Linked DNA regions of Aminivibrio sp.. The main gene of each other region encodes a partner of the protein of the gene in region 2 in a complex. Links are inferred from orthologs where the notes say so. Each region holds a gene or a part of one and is shown on either strand. Other genes may lie near its edges.

Region 1 (9,371 bases), on a different replicon or contig from region 2:
AAAACGTAGTCCGCCTCTTCGAGGCAGTCCTTGAGCCTTTCGGCGTTCCTTCGATTCGTTTCCGTGTAGGAGGCGATCTGTCCGTCGGAAAGGCCTCCGGCCATTCCCTGGAGAGAATTGTGCAGCGTTTTCGTGCAGGAGAAGAAGGGTTCGTCCCCCTCGATAACCTCCCAGGAAACGTCCAGCCCGAGCTCCCGGGAGAGGGGAACCATGGAAGAGAGGATTTCCGCCACTCCGCCTCCCTCCTTGGTGGAGTTCACATGGACGATCTTCTTTCCCCTGAGTTTTTCCGCTATGACCAGCAGGCTGTCCGTGGCATGAAAACCGATAATTTCGCCGTACTGCTTCAGCATGTCGGACATCATTTCTTTCCTCCCTTCCGGAGCCCCTTCTCGAGAATGGAGACAATCTGTCCCTTCAGTTCTCCGAGGGAAAAAAGATAGGAATCCACCCTGCCGAGGAGCCTCCTCACCTCGGCGGTCGTCTCGCCGAACTGCTCGAGCCAGAGGGTGAAGTCGTCCTTTCCCTCGGGAGAACGTCGCCGGCCGTCGAGAAAGTGGTGAAAGAAACTCTGCCGGGTGGCTGTTTTGACCGCTGCGGGAAAATCCTCCAGGGAGGAAGCGACCTTCCCCGTAGCGAACATGAACTTTCTGCAGGCAATAAAATAGAATTCCCTATCCGCCTTCTTCCAGCTCAAAAAATCCCCCTGGTCGATGCGAGACTCGAGGATATCCTCAAGGATCGACCGAAGTTCCGCGAAGTCCTTGCACTTCACGGGATTGATCGCGCTGAGGACTTCCGCCAGCTCGATGTCCCCCAGGCCTCCATCGGCCCAGGAAGCAAAATCGTTGTTGAACTCAGACTCGGCGATATGAGGGCGGAGCATTCTGCCCCAGAAATGATAGTAGAGGGAACTTTCGGGTATTTCGGGGATGGCGGACCGGAGTTCCCTGAGAGTCTGTGCTCGAAGGCCCGTACTCACGGGCAGAATAGAGCATTCCATAAATCTGAAAGGACCGTCGGCTCCAGTAGTGTTCATGGCTGTAACCTCCTTTATGCAGTCGATGAATTTATCTCCGTTTCATCTTTCGGCTTTATCGGTATTATATGAGTATAACACATAATTTCCTTGTTCTACAATTAAAGTCGTTATTCCTAAATCCGCAGGCAGCGGGGAGTGTCACCAGTGCTCGCTTGGGCCGCCGGTGCAGATTGTCGTCCTTGACAACTGCACCTGAAACCGACATCCGTGTCGGTTTCTCTCCCCCGGGCGCTGTGCCCGGCGACACTCCCTCTGCCTGAAAAACCTGCGGATTTAGGTTATTCCCCTAAATCCGAAGACAGGAAGGAGCGTCACCGGTGCCCTGCCGGGGAGTCTGCAGAGAGGCGCCGGGAAGAGAATAAAAAAAGGAGCCCCCTGAAGGGGGCCCTGGAGTACTGAGAAAAATCAGCCCTTCTGGGGAGACTTCATCCACCATTCCGCCAAAAGGCCTGATGCTACGTAGATGGAGCTGTAGGTTCCCACCAGAATGCCCACCAGCAGAGCGAAGGAAAAACTTCTGAGGACCTCGCCGCCCCAGACGTAGAGAGCGACTACGGGAAGAAGGGTAGTGACCGACGTGTTGATGGTCCTGGAGATTGTCTGGTTGATTGAGTTGTTGAGCAGATCGACGATCCCCTCGCGCCTGAGGTTTTTCCAGTTCTCCCGGATGCGGTCCAGGACGACGATGGTGTCGTTGAGCGAATATCCCACGATGGTAAGAATGGCCGCGATGAAGGACGAGGAAATCTCCATGCCGGTAATGCTGAAAATTCCCAGGGTGATGACGGCGTCGTGAAGAAGGGCCGCCACACTCACCACGGCGAAGCGGAACTGGAAGCGGACGGTGATGTAGGCCAAAATGCCCGCCAGGGCGAGGATCAGGGCTATAAAGGCCTCCTGCCTCAGCTCGGCGCCCACCACGGGACCGACTTTTTCCAGCCGTATGATCTGAATGCCGGGAAATTTGGTACGAAGGGCGTTCACGGCCTGCTTGCGGGCTTCTTCCTCGTTGGCGCTTATCCGGATGATGACGCCCCGCTCACTGTAGGATTGGATGACGGAACCGCCCTGCCCCACAGAGTTCAGGACCTGCCGGATGTCCTCGATGGCCGTCGGCTGGGCGAACTCGGCCTGCACCACGTTGCCTCCCGTGAAGTCGATGCCGAGGTTCAGCCCCTTGAAGAATATGAGCCCAAGGCTTGCCACAACACAGACAAGGCTGAGAAGAAGAGCGGTTTTGCGGTGCTGCATGAAGTTGATGTTAGAAATTCTCATGATCGTCTTTCCTTCCTCTCACGAGCGGGGCAGCAGGGAACCCGCCGCGCCCCGTCCTCCAATGAAGTACTGGAGGAGCGCCCTGGTGACGAGAACGTTGCAGAAGACACTCGCCACGATGCCGATGCTCAGGGTCACGGCGAAGCCGCGGACCGGTCCGCTGCCGAAGTAAAAGAGCACGGCGGCGGCGATGAGGGTTGTGATGTTGGCGTCAAGGATGGTTGTCAGGGCTTTCTTGAAGCCTGCATCGATGGCCGCGAGAGGAGTCTTTCCCGCCCTGGTCTCTTCCCTCATCCGTTCATAGATGAGCACGTTGCCGTCCACGGCCATGCCTATGGTCAGAACGATACCCGCGATTCCGGGAAGGGTGAGGGTCGCCTTGAGGGAGATGAGGCCCGCAAAGACGAGGAGGATGGCCACCGCAAGGGCAGCATCCGCCGCAATGCCGAGGGTACGGTAGTACAGCAGCATGAAAAGGAACACCAGGGATGCGCCTATAAGACCGGCACGGATTCCGGAGTTGATGGAGTCTTCGCCGAGGCTCGGCCCAACGGACCTGTTTTCGATGACTTCGACGGCGATGGGAAGGGCTCCGGCCCGGAGCATAATGGAAAGCCGGCTTGCCTCCGCAGCGCTGAACCGTCCGGAAATCTGGGCATTGCCGCCGGTAATCCTCTCCTGGACCACGGGGGCCGAGATAACCACGCCGTCAAGGACGATGGCAATCTGCCGACCCACGTTGTCCGCTGTGGCCCTGTCAAAGAGCTTCGCGCCCTCGGAACTGAAAGTGAGGCCCACCACCGGTCTGCCCAGGTTGTCGTACCGGGTCTTGGCGTCCACGAGGTCTTTTCCGCTCACCAGCACAGGGCCGAGAAGATAGTATCGGCCTTCATCGTCCCTGGACACCCTGGAGCCGGTTATTTCTTCGCTCCGTTTGGCGAGAGCTTCCCTGGCCGCCTCGATCTGGGACCTGGCTTCGTTCCATCGGGTCTCCGCTCTCTGGAATTCCTCGTCGCTGTCGTAGTTCGGCCTCTGGGGGCCGGGGGGAACGGCGGCGGTGGCCTCGATGACGGACCGGAACTCCAGTTCGGCTGTCTTGCCTATGAGTTCGAGAGCCGCGTCAGGATCCTGTATTCCGGGAAGGTCAACTATGACTCTGTCCCGGCCTTCCCTCTGAATGACCGGTTCGGCCACGCCGTACTGGTCAACCCTGTTCCGCAGGACGGCGAGGAGCCTTTCGATGCTGTCCTCCGTCACCTTGCTGTCCTCCGATTCCTTCGCCTGAAGGACGATGTGCGCGCCGCCCTTCAGGTCAAGCCCGAGGTTGATCTTTCCCGATATGGGAAACACCGTCACGAGAGCCGCAACAACCACGATGGCGACTAAACCGAGCCGCCAGCGGTCTCTTCTGAGCATAATTCTTCCCTCCTGGACATACCGCGAAATTAGTGCATATCAAAGGACCGGAAAAAGCGGAGCGGCCGCCCGGAGGCGACCCTCTCCGCACCGGTGTCTTTCCTCACCTGGGAAAAGGTCAGTTTTTCTCCTCTTCCGTTTTGCCTGCATCCTCCCTGGGGGCGAACTCCTTCTGCTGGGGGGCTGCCGCGGAACGCTTGGTGGCCACTGCGGACTTCAGTATCCGGACTTTCACTCCGTCGGCGATTTCCACGACAATGCTGTCATCCTTTACTTCCCTGATGGTAGCGAAAAATCCGCCGATGGTTACGATCTGGTCGCCCCTGGAAAGGGACGCGAGAAGTTCCTCCTGGGCTCTCTGCCGTTTCTTTTGGGGCCTGATGATGAAGAAGTAGAAGATAACGACGAATATCGCGAGGGGAAAAAGCATTCCCATAAGATTGCCCTGTCCTCCAGCTGTCTGTCCGCACTGCTGATTCATGAAAAAAACGCCTCCTCAAAGTATTTTGGTTCAAAGGCCCCGAAGGGGACCATGATATTCTATCAAATACTACTCTTCTTTGTGCTTGAGGAAAAAAAGCAGCTTCTCGAGCTCGACGGAAATGTCCACCGCCGCGAGAAGCACATTCTCCGGAACGGAAAGGGAGACCGGCGCGAAATTGAGAATCCCCTTCACCGTCCCCGCCTCGGCTGCCTTGTCGACCACGTGCTGTGCAGCTCCTCCGGGGACGGTGAGTATCAGGACCTCTATTTCCTTCTCCCGGACGATCTCCGCAATGTCTTCCGCAGAATAGCAGGGGATGCCCTGAATTTCCTTTCCGATCTTTTCCGTGTCCACGTCGAAAAGAGCCCTGATGCGAAATTTGTCGTTCCGGAAGGCCTGGTATCCAAGCAGCGCTTCCCCGAGCTTTCCCACTCCGACGAGCCCGATGGACCATTTCCTGGGTGAGGCCAGAATGCGGCTGATATGCTTGTGGAGCCGGTCAACGTGGTATCCGACCCCCCTTTTGCCGATCTCTCCGAAATAGGAAAGGTCCTTTCTCACCTGGCTGGCCTTGAAGGAAAGCATCTCGCCCATTTCCTGGGAGGAAACAACTTTCTGTCCTTCGGCGACAAGCTGCTCCAGCAGGCGTTGGTACTGTACAAGCCGTTCAATTGTGGGTTCAGCTATCTTCATTTCCGCACTTCCTTCAGTGGGATGGTGAAGGGGCGGAGGTATTCTCCGCCCCGGAAGCTATTCCTTCCAGGCGACGACTTCGATTTCCACGAGGGCGCCCTTGGGCAGGGCGCTCACTTCCACGAAGGACCGCGCCGGCGGTTCCTTGTCGAAGTGCTTCGCGTACACGCCGTTGACCACGGCGAAATCTCCCATGCTTGCGGCGAAAACGGTGGCCTTGATCACATCGGAAAGGGAGTAACCGGCACTCTCGAGAACCGCCCTGACGTTCTTCAGAACCTGTTCCGCCTGCTGCTCCACTCCGCCCTCGACGAAATTCCCCGTGGCAGGGTCGATGGGAATCTGTCCCGAGCAGAAAAGGAAATTCCCTGCCCTTACGGCCTGGCTGTAAGGGCCTACGGCCGCTGGGGCCGCTGCGGTGGAAATAATTTCTTTCATCTCGTTTCCTCCTTCGTGGATATTATCTGCAGGAGTTTCCCCTGAACTGGGAAAGCCTGGCATAGGGCGCCCGTTCCAGGTCTTCGGCGATTCGCAGGAGCTGATTGTACTTGGCGACTCTGTCGATCCGCGCGGGAGCTCCGGTCTTGATCTGGCCGGCCCCGGTGGCGACGGAAAGGTCGCTGATGAAGGTATCGTCCGTCTCGCCGGAGCGGTGGGAGATGATGGTCCCGTAGCCGTACCTCTTCGCGAGGGCAATGACGTTGAGGGTCTCGGAGAGTGTGCCGATCTGGTTCAGCTTGATGAGGATCGCATTCGCAATGCCTTCCTCGATGCCCCTGGAGAGCTTTTCGGGGTTGGTGACGAAGAGGTCGTCACCAACGATCTGGATTTTCTTGCCGAGCCTCGAGGTCATGACGGCCCATCCGGCCCAGTCGTCCTCAGCCATGCCGTCTTCGATGGAGAGGATGGGATAGTCCCGGCAGAGTTCCTCCCAGTAGCCCACCATCTCCTCGGCGGAGAAGACTTTGTTCTCCCCGGCGAAATGATACTTGCCGTCCTTGAACAATTCCGATGCCGCAGGGTCGAGGGCCAGGCTGACATCCTTTCCTGGGGCGTATCCGGCCTTCTCCACCGCCTCGAGGATGAGGTCGATGGCCTCCCTGTTGCTCTTCAGGTCCGGGGCGAATCCGCCCTCGTCGCCGATGGCGGTGCTGTATCCCCTGGAGTTGACCGTTTTCTTGAGGGAATGGTAGGTCTCAACCCCAATGCGGAGGGCTTCGGCAAAGGTCTCGGCCCCGTGGGGAACGATCATGAACTCCTGGATGTCCACGTTGTTGTCCGCGTGGGCGCCGCCGTTGATCACGTTCATCATGGGCGTGGGGAGGGAGAAGGGCCCGAGGCCGCCTATCCATGCCCACAGGGGCATGTCATGGTCGTCTGCGGCAGCCCTGGCCGCGGCCAGGGACACGCCGAGAATGGCGTTGGCGCCGAGCTCGCTCTTGTTCGGCGTTCCGTCAAGCTCCATAAGGGCTGCGTCGAGCTCGGTCTGATCGTCGGCATCAAACCCCATGAGCTCGGGGGCGATCTTCTCGTTGACTCCGTTCACGGCCTTCAGGACGCCCTTGCCGTTGTATCTGGGACCGCCGTCACGAAGCTCCACCGCCTCGTAGGTTCCGGTGGACGCCCCGGAGGGAACGGCCGCCCTTCCCGATGCCCCGCTGTCAAGCCAGACCTCCACTTCCACCGTGGGGTTTCCCCGGGAGTCGATTATTTCCCTTCCGTGCACTCCTATAATACTGCTCATCGATCTCAGCTCCTTTTCAGTTCCATCCTCGTCCGAACAGGGGATGATTTTCTGCCGCTACCACGGTTTCTCCGCCGGATCCGCCCGCCGTTCCTCCCGAACGCCGTAGGCCCCTCCGGGAGCGCCCCGCTTCAGTGCGTTTTCATCGTCGCAGAGGACCTCCACGGTCAGGATCCTCGACGGATAGGCTATGTCGAGAACGTCCCCGGCCCGAACCTCCGCCGCGGGCTTGCACTGCCTGCCGTTGATCCTCACTGCGCCGAGGGTGACCATTTCCTGAGCCGCGGTGCGCCTCTTAACGAGGCGGGCAAGTTTCAGATATTTGTCCAGTCTCATGATTCTTCTTCCTCCGGTTTTGAAACCAACGAAAAGTATATCAAACCTCGTCCTCATTTTTCAATTCTTTCACAAAGTCATTTTTCCTTATTCCCGGGGATTGCTCTTGAGCAGCATGGCCACCTCCCGGAACCTCAGAAGATCTTCCCTGTCCGCCTCCCCCCGGGAAAGTTTTTCCCTGATGCGTTCATATTCCCGGCGGGCCTTCTTCTTGGCGAGGATGCCCAGAACCACGTCCCAGGCGGCCTGGTTTTCCCCGAGCCCTTCACACCAGTCCCCTCCGCGGGCGATGGCCCTGAGAGGGAAGGTTTCGCCGAGGGAATGCCAGCGGGCCTCCACTTCATCCCTGGAGGGGGCGGAAAGAAGGGCGGCGGCCACCGTCTGGAGCCGTTCGTCCTCAAGAAGGGAGAGGACTTTTATTTCGTCGGCGGTCCTTCGGATGTGGTCGTCCTTCCACAACAGGGCGCAGAGGGCGGCCTCCACTTCGTCAGTCTCATGTTCCTTCTCGGCCGGGGCACGCTTTCCCTTCGCCGGGGCCGTGGTTTCCCGGCCCGCGCCCCTCTTCCGGTAGTCTTCCAGGAGGCTGCTGAGTTCATGGGGAAAGATGCCCATGGCGGAGGCGACCCTCGCCAGGTACGGAGCCACGTCCACCGGGGACAGGCTGCCCAGGCCCGACAAAATCTCGTCGGTGGCCTTTCGGCGTTTCTCCGGGGAACGGAGCATCTCCCCGCGAAGGTAGACGTGATGGAGAATCAGCGGCCTGGCTGATTCGAGGGCCTTCCCGAAGAGATCCTTTCCCTCGGGAAGAGAGAGAAGGTCATCCGGGTCCTTCCCGCTGGGGAGCTCCACGACCCGAACGTCCAGTCCCGCCTTCTGGAGGACGTACATCCCCCTCATGGCCGCCTCCTGCCCGGCGAGGTCGGAGTCGTAGCAGATGCAGCACCGGTCCGTCAGTCTGCGGATGAGCGCTGCCTGGTCTTCGGTGAGGGCCGTTCCCAGGGATGCGGCCGTCTCCTCGAATCCTCCCAGATGGAGCCGAATGGCATCCATATAGCCTTCCACGAGGATCAGCCGCCCCGAAGCCCGGGCTGCCTCCTTCGCCCGGTGCAGGAGGTAGAGGTTTTTTCTCTTGCTGTAGAGCACTCCCTCCGGGCTGTTGATGTACTTGGCCCCCTCGCCGTCGATGAGCCGCCCTCCGAAGGCAAGAAGCCGCCCTGCGATATCCCGGACCGGGAAGATGACCCTGCCACGAAAACGGTCGTAGAGTCCCCCCTTCCCCTCAAGCACGAGCCCCGCATCCAGGGCCTCCTTCGGCTGGACGCCCTGCCTGAAGAGGCTGTTCCAGAGGGAGTCCCAGGATGATGGGGCCCACCCCAGCTCAAAACGCTCCCAGGTTTCAGGGGGCAGGTTCCGTCTCGCGAGATAGGCCCGGGCAGCCTCTCCCTCGGGCCCCCGGAGAAGGTCCCGGTAATGGGAGCAGGCCATCTCCATAATGTCCGTCAGGTTCCGGCCCCTCTTCTCCCCTCTCCCGGCGGCGGAAAGGGTCACTCCCGCCCTCGATGCGAGGATTTCCAGGGCCTCCCTGAAGCCGAGGCCCTCTTTCTCCATCACGAAGGTGAAGATATCGCCTCCCTGGCCGCAACCGAAGCAGTGAAAGGTCTGCCGGGACGGGGAGACGGAGAAGGACGGGGTCTTCTCCTCGTGAAAGGGGCAGAGGCCGATGAAGTTCGCCCCGGCCTTCTTCAGGCGGACATGATCCCCTATCACTTCCACGATATCGAGTCGTTCCTTGATGCGGCGGACGTCGTCGGACTGCACCCTGATCCTCCTGAAAACAAAAAAATTCGGGGGGAAGGTTTCCCTTCCCCCCAGTATTGTACTCTTCTTTTTCCTTTACACGAAAAGGGGTGCAAGAACAAGGGCCACAACGGACATGAGCTTGATGAGGATGTTCAGGCTGGGGCCGGCGGTGTCCTTGAATGGGTCGCCCACGGTGTCGCCCACCACTGCCGCGGCATGCTCGGAAGTTCCCTTGCCGCCGAAGTTGCCCTCCTCGATGTACTTCTTGGCGTTGTCCCAGGCACCGCCGGCGTTGGACATGAAGATGGCCAGCATCACGCCGGTGACGATGGAGCCGCCGAGAAGCCCGCCGAGAGCCTGAGCGCCCAGGGCGAAACCTACCACTACGGGAGAAAGGATCGCGAGCAGGCCGGGGACGATCATTTCCTTCAGGGCTGCGGCGGTGGAAATGTCCACGCACTTTTCATATTCGGGCTTTCCGGTGCCCTCCATGATTCCGGGAATTTCCTTGAACTGGCGGCGCACTTCGTCGATCATGGCCTCCGCCGCTCGTCCCACGGCCTGGATGGACATGGAACTGA
Region 2 (14,280 bases):
GTCGTCTTCATAATCTCCACCCGGGTCCACCAGTCCCAGGAGCGCCATCAGCCGTTCAAGCATTCCTCCACCCCCGTTCTTCACCGGCGCGCACCGAAAATGGACGAACCGATACGCACCATGGTGCTTCCTTCCTGTACCGCCCAGTAAAAATCGCCGCTCATCCCCATGGAAAGTTCCGGCAGAGCCAGCCCCGTACTTTCACGGGCCGACTCGCAGATGGTCCGCAGAAGGGCGAAGGCCTTCCGTACTTCCTTCTCTCCCCCCGTGAGGGGTCCAATGGTCATGAAGCCTTCCGGGCGAAGGGCGGGGCAGGTCTCGAGAATGCCGTGAAGCAGGGCTTCCGCCTTCTCAGGCGCAACCCCGTGCTTGGAGGCTTCACCGGACGTGTTCACCTCGAGAAGCACGGGAAGGGTTCTGCCCTCCTCTGCGGCAATCCTTGAAAGGACGGCGGCAAGCTCCGGCGAGTCCACCGAGTCCACAGTTGAGGCAGCCGAAAGAGCTTTCCGGGCCTTGTTCCGCTGGAGGTGGCCGATGAGCCGCCACTCCGGTTCTTTCCCCCCGGGCCAGAGGGCCCGCTTCTCCAGGAGTTCCTGAACCCTGTTCTCGCCGACGGACGTCACGCCGCAGCGCACCGCTTCGACTACATCCTCCACCGGACGGGTCTTCGTCACGGCGACGAGAAGAATCTCCTCCTCCCGCCGGCCGCACAGGGCAGCGGCTTTTCGAATCCCCTCCCGGACAATCTCAAGGTTCTCCCGAATAGACGTCACCATAAACGGATTTTCCCTTCCTTTCCGTTCTGGGCATGGAGCACCACGATGTGACCCGGCCTCAGCCCCTCTGTTATGAAAAATCTGCCGCCCTCCACCGGAATACCCCGGACGGGCTGAAAATGAACAATGTTGCCGTCCACCAGGAACACGCCGAGCTGCCCCTTCCTGAAACGCACGGCAGACTCGGGTACGGAGACCCCGCTTCTCTCTCTCGTCTCGAGGAGAAGGCTGATCTCCCTGGAAGCCGCCACGGAGGCGGGGAAAAAGGGAAGCGTCAGGTAAAGCTTCACTTTTGAATCAAAAAACCGGGCGACCCGGACTTCCGCCTTCTCCGGCCACCCTGTTTCCTTCGTCTTCACCCGGACGAATCCTGCCCTGATGTCCCGCTCCAGGGACGGTGTCACGTCCGCATACAGGATGCACCGCAGGTCCTGGGGCTGGGGTATGAGTTTACCCACCGGCCGGCCTTTCTCCACGAAGTCCCCGGCGCCGAAAAACTGCACCGGCGGTGTGGAAGGCAGGGGCTCCATGCCGTTCCAGAAGGCGGCGTAGGTCCACTCTCCCTCGGCGCCGTCGAGGCCTGGGACGAAATAGCCCGTTTTCTCGGCCTTGACCGCCATCTTCCCGGAGGACGAGCTGACCACCGCGAGGGTCTCCCCCTTCGCCACCCGTCTCGGGCCGGGAAAAGGAAAGGTCACCGTGCCGCTCCACCGGGTAGGGACCATTTCCTCCCGCCAGATGAGTACGCCCCGGGCGGGGATCCTGTCGGCATGGGTGCAGGGGACGGCGGACACCACCTCCGGGTTCAGGGACTCCCGTCGCTCCCACCACAGGACATAGATGTACACCACACCGACGGCGATGACAAGGATCAGGAAAAAATACAGGAACCTCCGGAACAGGCCGGACAAGGCTTCTTTCAAGACTTCTCCCGCCCCATCCCGCTTTCGTTGAGACATGACAGGGGCTGCCTGCCCTCGGCGATACGGGACGCATTCCCCGCGATGAACCGGAGGACCCCCTCCTGGGAGGCGTCGTTCACGCCCCCGATGTGGGGGGTCACCACCACCTTCGGGTGAGAGAGGAAGGGATCGTCCGTCCGGTGGGGTTCCTCCCAGAGGACATCAAGCCCCGCACCGGCGATCCATTCTTCCTCCAGGGCCCGCTCCAGGGCCCGTCGGCTCACGATGCCTCCCCTTGCCACGTTGATGAAGAAGGCGTCCCTGTCCATGGCCCGGAAAAGGGGCTCGTCGACGATGTTCTCGGTCTCGGGGGTGAGGGCAAGGGCCGCCACGACGAATTTTGCCCCCTTCACCGCATTTTCGGCATCGGTCAGGGGAACGAAGGCGTCGATCCCCCAGCGGGCGCTGTCCGCCGGAAGGGTCCGGTTGACCCCGGTCACCTTCATGCCGAAGGCCTTCATCCTCACCGTGATGGAGCGCCCCACGTTGCCGAGACCGATGACGCAGGCCTTCTTCCCCCACAGGGCGATGCCCGGAGGCGTGTAGACCTTTCCCTGCAGAAGCTTCTCCCTGGCGCGGAAAAATCGTTTGGCCAGGATCAGCATGTGGAGAAAGGCCACCTCGGCGACCCCTTCGGCGTTTCCCGTTCCGACGGAGGGAACGTTGCAGGCGTAAACTCCCCTGCGGGAACAGGCTTCAAGGTCGATCCCCTCGGCCCCCGCGCCCCACTGCTGAACAAGCTTCAGCGCCGGGGCCCGGGAGAGCAGGGCCTCGTCCACCGTCACAGGCCTTACGACAAGCATTTCCGCCTCCGCCAGGGCCTCCGCACCATCCGCCGTGTCGGCGATGAGGATGTCATGGCCGGCGAAGGCTCTGTCGAGGGATTCCTTCAGACGGAAGAATTCTTTTCCCCAAAACACAACCTTCATTTCTTTTCCTCCCGGTTCTTTCCCTTCCCTTCTTTGTCCCTTTCCAAGGACGCGAAGGCGTCGTGATTGTGTATGCTTTCGTTGCTGACGACACGGATGCTGTACCAGGTAATCCTGTCCTCGGCCTCAAGATCCACCGCCACGTCCCGCAGAACGTCCTCCACGAACCGGGGGGTGTTGTAGGCCTGTTCGGTGACGAACTTCTCATCCTCCCGTTTCAGCAGAGTATACACCGGGGCGGAGGCATTTTTCTCGGCGATGGCGACCAGTTCCTCGATCCACACGAGCCCGTTCATACGAACGGAGATGGTCACAAAAGCCCTCTGGTTATGCGCCCCGGCCTCGGAGATTTCCCGGGAGCACGGGCAGAGAGTCTGGACCGGCACGGTGACGGAGGTCACCAGGTCGAAGAAGTCCTCTCCTTTGACGGCGGTGAAGGAGACGTCGTACCTGGTGAAGCTGCTCAGTTCGGAAACGGGGGCATTTCTCGAAATGAAATAGGGGAAAGAGAAGACGATCTCCGCGCATTCGGCGGATAAGACCGTCCGGAGGTCTTCGGCGATCTGTTCCATGTGGGACAGGGTGACCTTCCCCTGGAATTCGTGGAGCACCTCGATGAACCGGCTCATGTGGGTACCCCGGTATTCGTGGGGCAGGGAGACGGACATAGACACGGAAGCCACCGTGTGCTGTATATTCTCTTTCTGGTCCATGACAACGATGGGGTAGGACACGCCGCTGACCCCCACCCTGTCGATGGGAATGCGCCGGGAGTCCCGTTCGCTCTGTACGTCACGCATGGTCCATGTCCTCGGCGGTGAGCACCGCGCAGCTCGTGGCGGTCTCCCAGACTTCCACGGCCCAGAGCCGGCAGTTCGGGCGGCGGAGTGGTTCCGCCACCTGTTCCCAGACCCACCGGGCGATATACTCCGCCGTGGGCTGGGGGAGAATATCGTTCAGGTAGGCATGGTCAAGCCTGGAGATGACCCGTTCCTTCACCAGAGAGGAGACATCGCAGAAATCCGCGATCATCCCCTCCCGGTCGGGCGCCCCCTTCAGGACCACTGCCAGCCTGTATGTATGTCCATGAAGCCGCTCGCATTTTCCGTGGTATTCCACCAGGTTGTGGGCGGCGTCGAAGGTAAATTCTTTCCGAAGCAGCATGGAAAATCCCCGCCTTTCGAGAAAAATGGGCGCCGGTCCCGGCCGGGGCCGCAGTATAGGGGCACACAGTCCTGAATCCGCAGGTCTTTCAGGCAGAGGGAGTGTCGCCGCCGGCCATACGGTGAATTCGCCCTCCCCAAGGGCGAAGCGGGCTCGATCCGCACTCTTTGCTGATGAATCCCCTGGGGGAGGGCGCCCCGGACGACAGAAACCATACGGATTTCGGTTTCACAGGCAGGCAGCCGGCGAATGCAGGAACCTTGGTGGGGCAGTTGTCACGAACGACAATCTGCACCCCCGGCCCAAGCGGTCCCGTGACGCTCCCGCCGGGGTGCGGATTCAGGATAGTATTCCATGATTGATTTTACACCATTTCCCGGAAAGAGAGGAACGGCTTCCTGAATCCGCTAATTTTTCAGGCAGAGGGAATGTCGCCGGGCATAAGGTGAATTCGCCCCCGCCGGAAGCAAAGAGATAACCCACTGAAGGCAGCGCCCAGGGGAGAGAAACCGACACGGATGTCGGTTTCACAAGCAGGCAACCGGCGAACGCAGGGAGCGGCGGGACTCGCTTGGGCAGTTGTCACGGACGACAATCTGCACCCCCCGCCCAAGCGAGTTCCGGTGACGCTTCCCGCGGAGGTGCGGATTCAGGGGCTTTCGCCTCTCCGCCGCTTTCTGGGGCCTTCCGCAAAGGCACAGGGACCTTTTTTTGCGAATGCTGGAGCCCGCTTCTTTTTATGAAGCTCTTTCTCCCCAAAAAACCGCTTATATTGGATAATGAAATACGAAAAACGGCTTTTCTTGTTTTTTATGCAGTACATTTTGGGTTTTCTCTTGACTAATATCCGGGGAGAGTGTTATAAAGTGGCATCGTTTTTATTTCACGGAATCAGCCGGAAGGAGTTGAACCGAAGTGGAATTCGACAAGGCACGGGATATTTTCGGGATGTACGTTTTCGACAGGCGGGCAATGAAAGAAAGACTTCCCCAGCATATTTTCGAGGCACTCATGGCCTCCATCGAAGGGGGCCAGAAGCTCGACTCGGCCATGGCGGACATGGTGGCGGCGGCCATGAAGGAATGGGCCCTCTCGAAAGGTGCCACCCACTGGACCCACTGGTTTCATCCCCGTACGGAGATGACCGCCGAAAAGCACATGTCCTTCATGTCCAAGGATGAAAGCGGGATGCCCATCGAGTCCTTCAAGGGAAAGGAACTTATCCAGAGCGAACCCGACGCATCCTCCCTCCCCTCGGGGGGCATCAGGTCCACTTTCGAGGCCAGGGGCTACAGCGCATGGGACCCCTCGAGCCCGGCCTTCATCATGATGAGCAAAAAGGGGGGCACGCTCTGCATTCCCTCTGTGTTCATCTCCTACGACGGCACGCCCCTCGACCTCAAGACGCCCCTCCTCAAAGCGGTGGATGCCGTGGAGACCCGCTCCATGCGTCTTCTCAAGCTCTTCGGCAACAGGGGCATCAAGTGGGCCCACGTGACCGTCGGAGCAGAACAGGAGTATTTCCTCGTGGACAGTGCCGTGGCGAAGAACAGGCTTGACATTCGGTACTGCGGCAGGACGATCCTGGGCTGCCCGCCCCCCAAGGGACAACAGATGGAAGACCACTACTTCGGCTCCATTCCTCCCAGGGTCCTCTCTTTCATGGAAGACGTGGAGCGCGACCTGTACCGGCTGGGTGTGGTTATCACCACCAGGCACAACGAGGTGGCTCCCTGCCAGTTCGAGTTCGCCCCCCAGTTCGCCGACGCAAACCTGGCCTGCGACCAGAACCAGCAGATCATGGACGTGATGCGGAAAATGGCCAGGCGCCACGACTTCCACCTCCTGCTCCACGAGAAGCCCTTCGCCGGGCTCAACGGCAGCGGGAAACACGTGAATTTCTCCATTATGGACAGCGAGGGCCGAAACCTCCTGAAGCCGTCGTCGAACCACCGGAAGAACATCCAGTTCCTGACGTTTCTGAGCGCCCTGCTCCTCGGCGTCTCCAGGTTCCACAGCCTGCTCAGGGCCGCCATCGCCTCCCCGGGGAACATGCACAGGCTCGGCGGCAACGAGGCGCCTCCCGCCATCATGAGCGCCTACCTCGGCTCCACCCTGACCGGCATTCTTGAGGCCGTGGAGAAGGGACTTCCCGACGAAATGCCGGCCCAGGCCCTTATCGACCTCGGCATGAACAAACTCCCCTCCGTCATGGCGGACAACTCGGACCGGAACCGCACATCTCCTCTTGCATTCACGGGCAACAAGTTCGAGTTCCGGGCCCCCGGCGCCTCCCAGTCCATCGCCGGACCCCTGACCATGATTCTTGCGGCATGGGCCTGGGGCCTGGAAGCGGTGTGCGACATGATAGAAAGCAGGGTGGGCGAGGTTGATGCCCTGGATGCGGCCCTCGAGTCCATCAAGCATGCCGCCGCCGAGAGCAGGGCTTTCCGCTTCGAGGGGAACGCCTACAGCCCTCAGTGGCAGGAAGAGGCGAAGAAGCGGGGACTCACCATAGTAAACTCCACCCCCGAGGCGCTGGCCCTCTTCCTCCTGCCGGAGAACAGGGAGCTTCTCTCGAAGCTCCACATCATGACCGACCGTGAAGTTATCGCCTACTACGAGATCCGGCTCGAGCAGTTCATCAAGACGGTGGAGATCGAGACGGGCGTTCTCCGCACCATGATCTGGGAGGGGATCCTTCCAGCCCTGTCGAAGCAGATCATTCTGGAAAGCTCCGCCCTGTCGGCCCTGCCGGAAGACACCAGGAAGGAAGCCTGCTCCTGGAGTGCATGCATCGGCAGGCTGGGTTCCCTGAAGACGGCCCTCATTTCCGCCTCGGAGAAACTTGACGCCCTCAAGGAGAGGATGCACGCCCTGGACATGGAGGAGCAGGCGGCCACCATCACCGGGGAAGTACTTCCTCTCTGCGCCCATATCCGAGAGATATGCGACACCGCCGAATCCCTCGTGGCGGGGGACATCTGGCCCTACCCCACCTACACGAAACTGCTCTCCCTTTCCTGAACCGGCCAGGAAAGAACGCGGGGCTTCGGCCCCGCGTTCTTCCTTATCTCTCCCATTTTTCCGGCGGCTGTCCCGACACGGGGCCGCCGTAGGACGAAAACTCGTCGTAGAGCGGAACGTTTTCCAGCCTCCGACTCCACTCCTTGAGGTAATTAAGCTCCCGGACGTGGGGCTGTCTGCCGAAGCAGGCCATGAGACTGTTCAATCCTTCGGACACAATTTCGGGGTCCTTCCGCTCCTGCCCCAGGGAGATAAGAAAATAGGCCCGTTCCTTCTCCGCGAGATCCCGGACCATGGGCGCGGAAAGTGCCCTGGAGAAAAACTGTTCGCTCACGGCCGGATCGTCCGCGTCCGACGCCAGGCGGAGCATCCGGTCACCCCAGACCCCGGAGCCGAAATAGACGAGGCCTATAAGGCAGACCGCCGCCATCACCCCGCCCAAGAGACGGCCGCCTTTCTGGAAATCCTCAGGGGGCGGGGCGTCGAAAAGGGGATGAAGCATCTCCCTGTTGGCTGCGGCGAAGGCGAGAGAGAGCCAGAGGACGTTCTCTATGCGGTGGAAGGGGCGAGTCCACAGGGCGTTGAAGAGGAAAAGGGCAACCATGGCACTCCCCCAATACGCCTCCGGGGAATGGATTTTCTTGCGAAGAAACGCGGAAAAGGCGGAAATCGCCCACCATCCCCAGAGAAACACCATAAGCAGCCCGCCGACGGTACCCGTTTCGGCGAACCACTGGAGAAACTCGTTGTGGGCCCAGTGGGTGTACTGCCATTTCATCCGCGGCCACCGTTTCAGCATCTCCCTCTGGGAGTCCAGGTAATGCCACTTGTACTGCCCGAGCCCCACTCCCCTCAGAGGTCGTGCGGCGTACATGGTCCACGAGGTGGCCCAGATGCTGTCCCGGTTGGCGATGGAAAGGGGGTTTTTCAGCACGTCGTCCATCTTGTGCATCAGGATGCCCCACCGCCCCTCGTTGAGGACCAGGTTGACGCCGAGAACGGCGCAGAAGAGGGCTGCCACGGCGAGGACTTTACCCAGGTTCTTCCTGCCGAGGTTCCGGAGGTAGTAGCAGGAGAGCACCGCAAACCCAGTGAAGAAGGCGAGGATCCCCGAGCGGCTGGTGGTGGAGATCAGGCCCCAGAAGGTGACGGCAAGAAGCATGGTGAGAAGGGCCCGGGTGATCTTTCCGTTTTTTTCGGAGGAAAAGAACAGGAACGTGCCGTTCAGGCCACCGAGGGAGAGCCAGAGGGCGAACATGTTCTGTTGTCCCGTGTTGGCGATGTAATGGCCGGGGGTGGGAAGGATGAAGAACGGAAGGTTCACGGTTTCCCGGACCTGGAGCTCGGCAAAGACAACACTCACGGCACAGTTGACAAGGCATCCCCAGAAAAGGGCCCGGAGCAGCCGTCTTCCGGCGAGCCGGGAGGTGAGGATGTAGACGAGCCAGAGGGAAGCGAAGAAAAACCATTCCTGGAAAAAGGTTTCGGGGGACCGGAGCCCGGACCAAAAGGGCTGGGCCGTCACGTAGAGGAGCAGCAGAAGCCAGATCACGGCGAATCCGTCAATGCTGAAGGCGGTGCGGACCGTGCCCCGGGCGGCGACCGACAATCCGGCCAGGAGACCGCAGAGTGCCACGGGAACCAGGGCGACCGCCCATTTCATGAGATGGAGGGTGGAATAGAAGTAGGGGCCGGAAAAGACAAGGTTCGGCAGCACGAGGGAGACAAAGAGCACAAGGGAGAAAAAAAAACCGTGAAGGAGGAGCGAGTCCGGTTCCTCAGGCGTGGAAAGGCTGCTCCCGCTTTTCAGCGATTCATTCATTCTGCGTCATTCCTCCGTCTCCCCCATATCTTCCTTGAGTTCCACCACGAGTTCCACCACGATTTCCCGCTGAGCGAGTTCTTTCACCTTCCAGACCACTGGTATTCCCTTTTTCCTGTTCTGTTCGACCAGGGCGGCCACGTCCCGGAGGATCTCCCCGATAGGGCCGTCGGGCCCAGCAAAGGAAAGGGGGTTCTTTTTCATCCTCTTCTTCCCGAGTTTCGACGAAGCGGGCGCACGGACCTTCACCCTCTGCTCCACCTCGCCGGCGGCCATGTTTTCCTCAGCCGCCTCCATGGCGAGGGCAATCTGGTCTTCCGGGGGGAGGGACAGAAGCGCCCGGGCCTGTCGTTCACCCAGTTTTCCCTCCATGACAAGACGCTGGACCGGTTCTTCAAGCCGAAGAAGGCGGAGTTTGTTCGCCACGGAAGATTGAGAGCGCCCCAGCTTTCCCGCAAGCTCCGTCTGGGTCCACCCTGAGCGCTCCATGATGGCCTGAAGGCCGGCGGCTTCCTCCACAGCGGAGAGGTTGCTCCTGTGGATGTTTTCCACGAGTGCCAGGATCTGCTGTTCTCCCGGGCCGGCCTCGGTGACGATGGCCGGGATGGTGGAAAGACCGGCCTTCTTTGCCGCCCGAAGCCTCCGTTCCCCCACCACGAGCTCATAGCCCGATTCCACGGCGAGCACCACCACGGGCTGGATAATGCCCACCTGGGAAATGGAGGCCGCAAGATCGTCCAGGTCCCCCTCGTCGAAATGCCGGCGAGGCTGGGCCGGGTTAGGGCTGATCAAATCGACCGGTATTTCGGTGAGCCGCATGGCCTGTCCATCCTCCGGAAGATTCTGTCCGGCATCTTTTTCCTTCCCCATGCCACTCCTCAAAAAATTCAGGACTCCCGCCATGTCGTTCCTCCGGTTTCCAAAGCTTGGACGAAGAAAAAGTTTTACAAGCATTCTACTCCACCGTGCGCCGCCCTATCAAGGGAAATCAACTTAAACCTAAATCCGCAGGCAGTGGGGAGTGTCACCGGAACTCGCTTGGGCGGGGGGTGCAGATTGTCGTTCGTGACAACTGCCCAAGCGAGTCCCGCGGTTCCCTGCGTTCGCCGGTTGCCTGCTTGTGAAACCGACATCCGTGCCGGTTTCTCTCCCCTCAGGCGCCCTTCCCCAGGGGCCTCTCCGCAAAGAGCGCGGAGCGAGATCTCTTCGCCCCTGGGGAGGGCGAATTCACCGTATGCCCGACGATACCCCCTCTGCCTGAAAAACTGAGGTTTTAGGATCAATAGGAACGGTCGGCATTTACAAACCGGGTGTACTCCCGGAGGAAAACGAGGGAGATCTCGCCTGTGGGACCGTTCCTGTGCTTGGCCAGGTTGATGAACGCCCTGTTGTCGTCTTCCTCCCCCGGGGCGCCCGCCTCGTAATAGCCGGGGCGGTACAGCAGCATGACAGTGTCGGCGTCCTGCTCGATGGCGCCGCTGTCCCGCAGGTCGGAGAGCTGGGGTTTTTTTTCCGTCCGCTGCTCCACCGCCCGTGAGAGCTGGGAGAGGGCGATGACGGGGACTTCCAGTTCCCTGGCCACGCCCTTGAGCCCCCGGGAAATTTCCGCCACTTCCTGCTGCTTGTTCTCGATACGCTTCGAAGAGCTCATGAGCTGAAGGTAGTCCACCACGACAAGCCCGAGGTCCTTGTGCCTGGATTTGAAGCGGCGGCACCGCGCCCGGAGCTCCAGGGTGGAGAGCATGGAGCTGTCGTCAATGTAGATCGGAGCCTCGGCGAGCCTTCCGGCCGCTTCTGCCAGGGTCTCCCAGGAAGACTTGGGAAAGGAGCCGTTCCGGAGGTCGTGGATGTTGATCCTGGCTTCGGCGCCGAGCATTCGCTGGACAAGCTGCTCCGCGCCCATTTCCAGGCTGAAGATAAGCACCGGGCGGTTCATTCCCTGGCCGCCGAATTGGGCGATGTTGATGGCGAAGGCCGTTTTTCCCATGGAGGGACGGGCAGCCACGATATTCAGGCTTCCCGGCTGGAATCCGCCCACGAGCCTGTCGAGCTCGTAGAAGCCGGAATTGAAGCCCGCCACGTCCTGGTCCGAACGGTTGTACTGCTCCTCGATCTGGAGGAAGGTCTTGCCGAGAACCTCGCCGATGTGCCGGAAGTTGGTGGTGTTCCTCTTCTGGGCGATCTCGAACACCGCCCGCTCCGCTTCCTCGAGGACCTCGTCCACGTCCAGCTCCTCGGAATAGCCGAGCTTGACTATGGTGTTCCCTGCGGAGATGAGCCGCCTGTGGATGGCCTTGTCCCGCACGATGCCCGCATGGTATTCCACGTTTGCCGTTGTGGGGACGCCGTCCACCAGGGAGGCCACAAAGGGCTGCCCCCCCAGTCGTTCGCTTTTTCCCTGCCTGGCGAGTTCCTCCAGGAAGGTCAGGGGATCCACCGGCTTGTCCCTCTGGGCCATCTCGTAGATGACCTCGTAGGCGGCCCGGTGGTTCAGATCGTAAAAATCCTCCGGCTGAAGAACTTCAAGGACGATATTGAGCGCCTCCCGGTCCATGAGACATGCGCCGAGAGCTGCGCGCTCCGCCTCCGGTGAGACGGGGGGCGTTCTGTCCCACGACGGGAGGGCGGCCATTATTCGCTCTCGACGGTGAGGGTCATCTCCGCCTCGATGCCGGGATAGAGGCGGACGGTGAAGGTATAGCTCCCCGTCTGTTTTACCGTATCGGGCATCCTGATATCCCGCTTGTCCACCGAGGCGGAATGCTGGGCCGCCAAGTTCTCCGCCACCGCCGCGGCGGTAACGCTGCCGAAGAGCTTGCCCGTCTCGCCGGTGCTCGCCCGTACCCGGACGACTTTCCCGGAGAGGCGTTTCTGAAGCTCCCGGGCCTCGTTTTTCAGTTTTTCATCTTTTTTCTTCTTCGCGTCCTTTCGCTCTTTCCACTCTTTCAGGCGTTCCGGGGTGGCCTCCTCGGCAAGTCCCTTCGGGAAGAGAAAATTCCGGGCGTAGCCGTCAGAAGTCTCGACCAGCTCGCCTGCGGCTCCGATCTTGTTCACGTCCTGCTTCAAAATAACCTTCATCGTTCATCATTCCTCCTGAAACGGGTTCGAAAATCAAGCCACATATCCGCTATACCCACCATGACGGTAGCGGTGGAAAGCATAGGCACGAGAACCGCCACTATTATAGCAACGGTCCTGAAGAAACGGCCCGGCCCCCGGTGGGGACTGTCCCCTCCCCCAAGGTAATACCAGTAGAGGGAGAGTCCCTGGAAGAGGAACAAAAAGTTCACGAGCATCCTGACGTTGGTGCCGATGCGCATCGCCATGTTCCATTCCCCTCCCCGCGCCCCGAAGGCGGAAAGAAGCACCGACACCAGAAGGGCGCCGAAGACGCTCTTTGGGAACCTCCACCGGGAGAAGGGCGGCAGGGGAGGAAGGGAGGTTCCGCCGATCCGCTTCAGGACGAAACTGCTCGCAATGTAGCTGAGATAGCAGTCCAGGGCCGCCGACATGCAGAGAATGGTGGGGAAAATGACGGGGAGCACCCGGATGGCTTGGGAAAACTGTTCCTTCACCGCCGACAGGGATTCCCGGGACATTCCCGTAGATTCGTAAAAGCCGAAGATCCTGTCAACCATGGCCTGCATCTCCGCCCCGTCGAGCTGGAAGGGGTTGATGCCCGTCACCCGGGCGGCGATGACCATGAGAAGGAGTTTGCTTCCAAGGGAGAGGAGGATGCCGAAGAGCATCACTTCCACGCCGGAAGAGCACCGCCTGGCCAGGAATCCGAGACCTATGCCCAGAACGCCGAACCCGAGAAGAAAGAAAAGAGAGGACAGGGGGCCGAGGAATACGGCGGTGAGCATGGTGCCTATAGCCAGGCCGAGAGCGGCCTTTTTCAGGTCATGGCGCAGGCCGAGTATCACGAGGGGAGCGGGGGTGAGCAGGGAGAACGCCGCCCCGACGAAGGGGAGAAAATGGGCCGCCAGAAAGAGGATCACGGCAAGGCCCGCAAGGAGGGACGATTCCACCAGGCTTCGTGTGGGGGTCACTTTTTTGGCCTCCTTTCACATCGCCCTGAAGCCGGAAGGCCGGTTCGGGGAACATAAAAATTTCGGAGGAGAAGCTGGGCTCCTCCCCCGAAAAAGGACGTCGTTCCGCTGCGAAGCCTTACTCCACGGAGAAGGGGAGAAGGGCCATGTATCTCGCCCGCTTGATCGCTTCGGTTAGCTGGCGCTGGTGCTTCGCGCAGTTTCCCGTCACGCGGCGGGGCATGATTTTTCCCCTCTCGCTGACGTACTTGCGGAGCTTTTCAACATCTTTGTAGTCCACGTGCTTTATTTTGTCCACGCAGAAGAAACATACCTTCGGCCGGCGCTTCCCGCCTCTCCTGCCGCCGCGGCCTCCCGGGCCGCCGGGTCCTCTGCCTTCGCTTCTGCCTTCATTCACAGCCATTGTGCACTGTCCTCCTTCAAAACCTCTCTGCTAGAAGGGGATATCCGCATCCTCTTCGTTCTGCACCTCGGAAATATCTATGGGGAATTCCTCGTCCTGGGAGCTGAAGCGGCGGTCCTTGCGGACGCTGTCCCCATATCCCGCGTCGCCGCCGAAGGAGCCGGATGACGATTCGTCCTGCCGCTTCGACCCGAGGAACGTCACCCCCGAGGCGACGACATCTGTGGCGTACCGTTTGCCTGAGCCATCCTTCGCCTCATAGCTCCGGACCTGGATCCGGCCTTCCACGAGAACCGGGCTGCCCTTCTTGAGATACCGCTCGCAGTTTTCAGCGGCAGGTCCCCAGACGACCACGGGAATAAAGTCGACGCTCTCCTGCAGTTCGCCGTTCCTGTCCTTCCAGGTATTGTTCACTGCCACGGCAAAACGGGCCATGGCCCGTTTGTCCACTGAATAGCGTATCTCCGGATCCCGGGCAAGGTTGCCCATCAGAATGACCTTGTTGAATCCTCTCGCCACGGTGCTGCCTCCTTATTTTTCTTCAAGACGGACTGTCATCTGACGATAAATATTCGGGCGCAGTCCCATAACACGGTTGAGCTCAACGAGCTGGTCCGGGTTGAGCGAAAAATTGCACACGGCGTAGAAGCCTTCCGTTTTCTTGTCGATGGGATAGGCAAGACGCCTTTTCCCCCAGAAATCGGTCTTGGCCACCTCTCCGCCAAGATTGCGCACGACCTCCTCGACCTTCGCGATCTCTTCTTTCGGATCCTCGATCTCGGCGCTCACAAGCACCATCATTTCATATGGCCGCACGTTCCTTCACCTCCTCCCTTTGGACTTTTGGCCCCTTCCCGCGGAAAGGGCAGGGAAAAACTTGCCCCGGAATTATACCCTATCGCTTCTCCTGAGGCAAGGAATTCTTCTTCACTTCGATCTTGAACACCGTCTCTCCCGGAAAGGAAAGGTTGTACTGCTCCCGTGCGAGATGGGCCACTCCCTCGGGAGTGCTGTAAAAGGCCACCTTTTCCCGGAGTTCCTGAACCGACCGGCTCATGGAGACCAGCACCGCCATCCTTTCGTCCGCCAGCGCCGTGAGGCGGCCTATCTTCCGGAATTCAAGGAAGTAGGCCGTTCCCATGATC

The links.
Region 1: the proteins of dnaB (region 2) and dnaG are in contact, whole or in part, in a crystal structure (PDB 2R6A), measured with the Geobacillus stearothermophilus proteins. The link is inferred for Aminivibrio sp. from one-to-one orthologs. Residues at the interface, in WP_033016901.1 of Geobacillus stearothermophilus: Ser13, Glu15, Ala16, Gln18, Glu91, Leu92, Asp94, Ala95, Val96, Pro97, Thr98, Ala99, Ala100, Asn101, Tyr104, Tyr105, Ile108; in WP_049624496.1 of Geobacillus stearothermophilus: Lys456, Leu457, Leu458, Pro459, Ala460, Asn463, Ala464, Leu467, Leu535, Leu536, Ile537, Ala538, Gln544, Glu545, Asp548, Tyr549, His552.

What each region holds. Positions count from the first base shown.
Region 1 is NZ_JAESIH010000041.1:54,728-64,098, reverse strand. What follows is about bases 6,444-9,371. They hold dnaG (DNA primase), read right to left. Parts: upstream 8,809-9,371; coding sequence 7,078-8,808; downstream 6,444-7,077. Other genes in these bases: JMJ95_RS05290 (sodium-translocating pyrophosphatase), read right to left, coding at 8,884-9,371; JMJ95_RS05300 (RNA-binding S4 domain-containing protein), read right to left, coding at 6,712-6,990; eno (phosphopyruvate hydratase), read right to left, coding at 6,444-6,654. Also shown: JMJ95_RS05340 (glycosyltransferase), read right to left, coding at 1-365; JMJ95_RS05335 (DUF5752 family protein), read right to left, coding at 362-1,039; protein translocase subunit SecF, read right to left, coding at 1,448-2,317; protein translocase subunit SecD, read right to left, coding at 2,336-3,733; preprotein translocase subunit YajC, read right to left, coding at 3,852-4,214; JMJ95_RS05315 (redox-sensing transcriptional repressor Rex), read right to left, coding at 4,284-4,910; JMJ95_RS05310 (RidA family protein), read right to left, coding at 4,968-5,348; more of eno, read right to left, coding at 5,371-6,443. UniProt on the Escherichia coli protein: RNA polymerase that catalyzes the synthesis of short RNA molecules used as primers for DNA polymerase during DNA replication.
Region 2 is NZ_JAESIH010000031.1:9,126-23,405, forward strand. The notes cover bases 9,137-12,135. They hold dnaB (replicative DNA helicase), read right to left. Parts: upstream 11,313-12,135; coding sequence 9,960-11,312; downstream 9,137-9,959. Other genes in these bases: JMJ95_RS03420 (ParB/RepB/Spo0J family partition protein), read right to left, coding at 9,137-9,583; rplI (50S ribosomal protein L9), read right to left, coding at 11,312-11,758; JMJ95_RS03435 (YybS family protein), read right to left, coding at 11,755-12,135. Outside these bases: cell division protein SepF, read right to left, coding at 1-63; JMJ95_RS03385 (YggS family pyridoxal phosphate-dependent enzyme), read right to left, coding at 81-776; JMJ95_RS03390 (hypothetical protein), read right to left, coding at 770-1,699; JMJ95_RS03395 (NAD(P)-dependent oxidoreductase), read right to left, coding at 1,696-2,667; GTP cyclohydrolase FolE2, read right to left, coding at 2,664-3,467; 6-carboxytetrahydropterin synthase QueD, read right to left, coding at 3,460-3,831; JMJ95_RS03410 (glutamine synthetase III), read left to right, coding at 4,780-6,858; JMJ95_RS03415 (O-antigen ligase), read right to left, coding at 6,902-8,680; more of JMJ95_RS03420, read right to left, coding at 8,687-9,136; more of JMJ95_RS03435, read right to left, coding at 12,136-12,732; rpsR (30S ribosomal protein S18), read right to left, coding at 12,851-13,135; JMJ95_RS03445 (single-stranded DNA-binding protein), read right to left, coding at 13,166-13,654; rpsF (30S ribosomal protein S6), read right to left, coding at 13,667-13,951; JMJ95_RS03455 (septum formation initiator), read right to left, coding at 14,031-14,280. UniProt on the Escherichia coli protein: The main replicative DNA helicase, it participates in initiation and elongation during chromosome replication. Travels ahead of the DNA replisome, separating dsDNA into templates for DNA synthesis.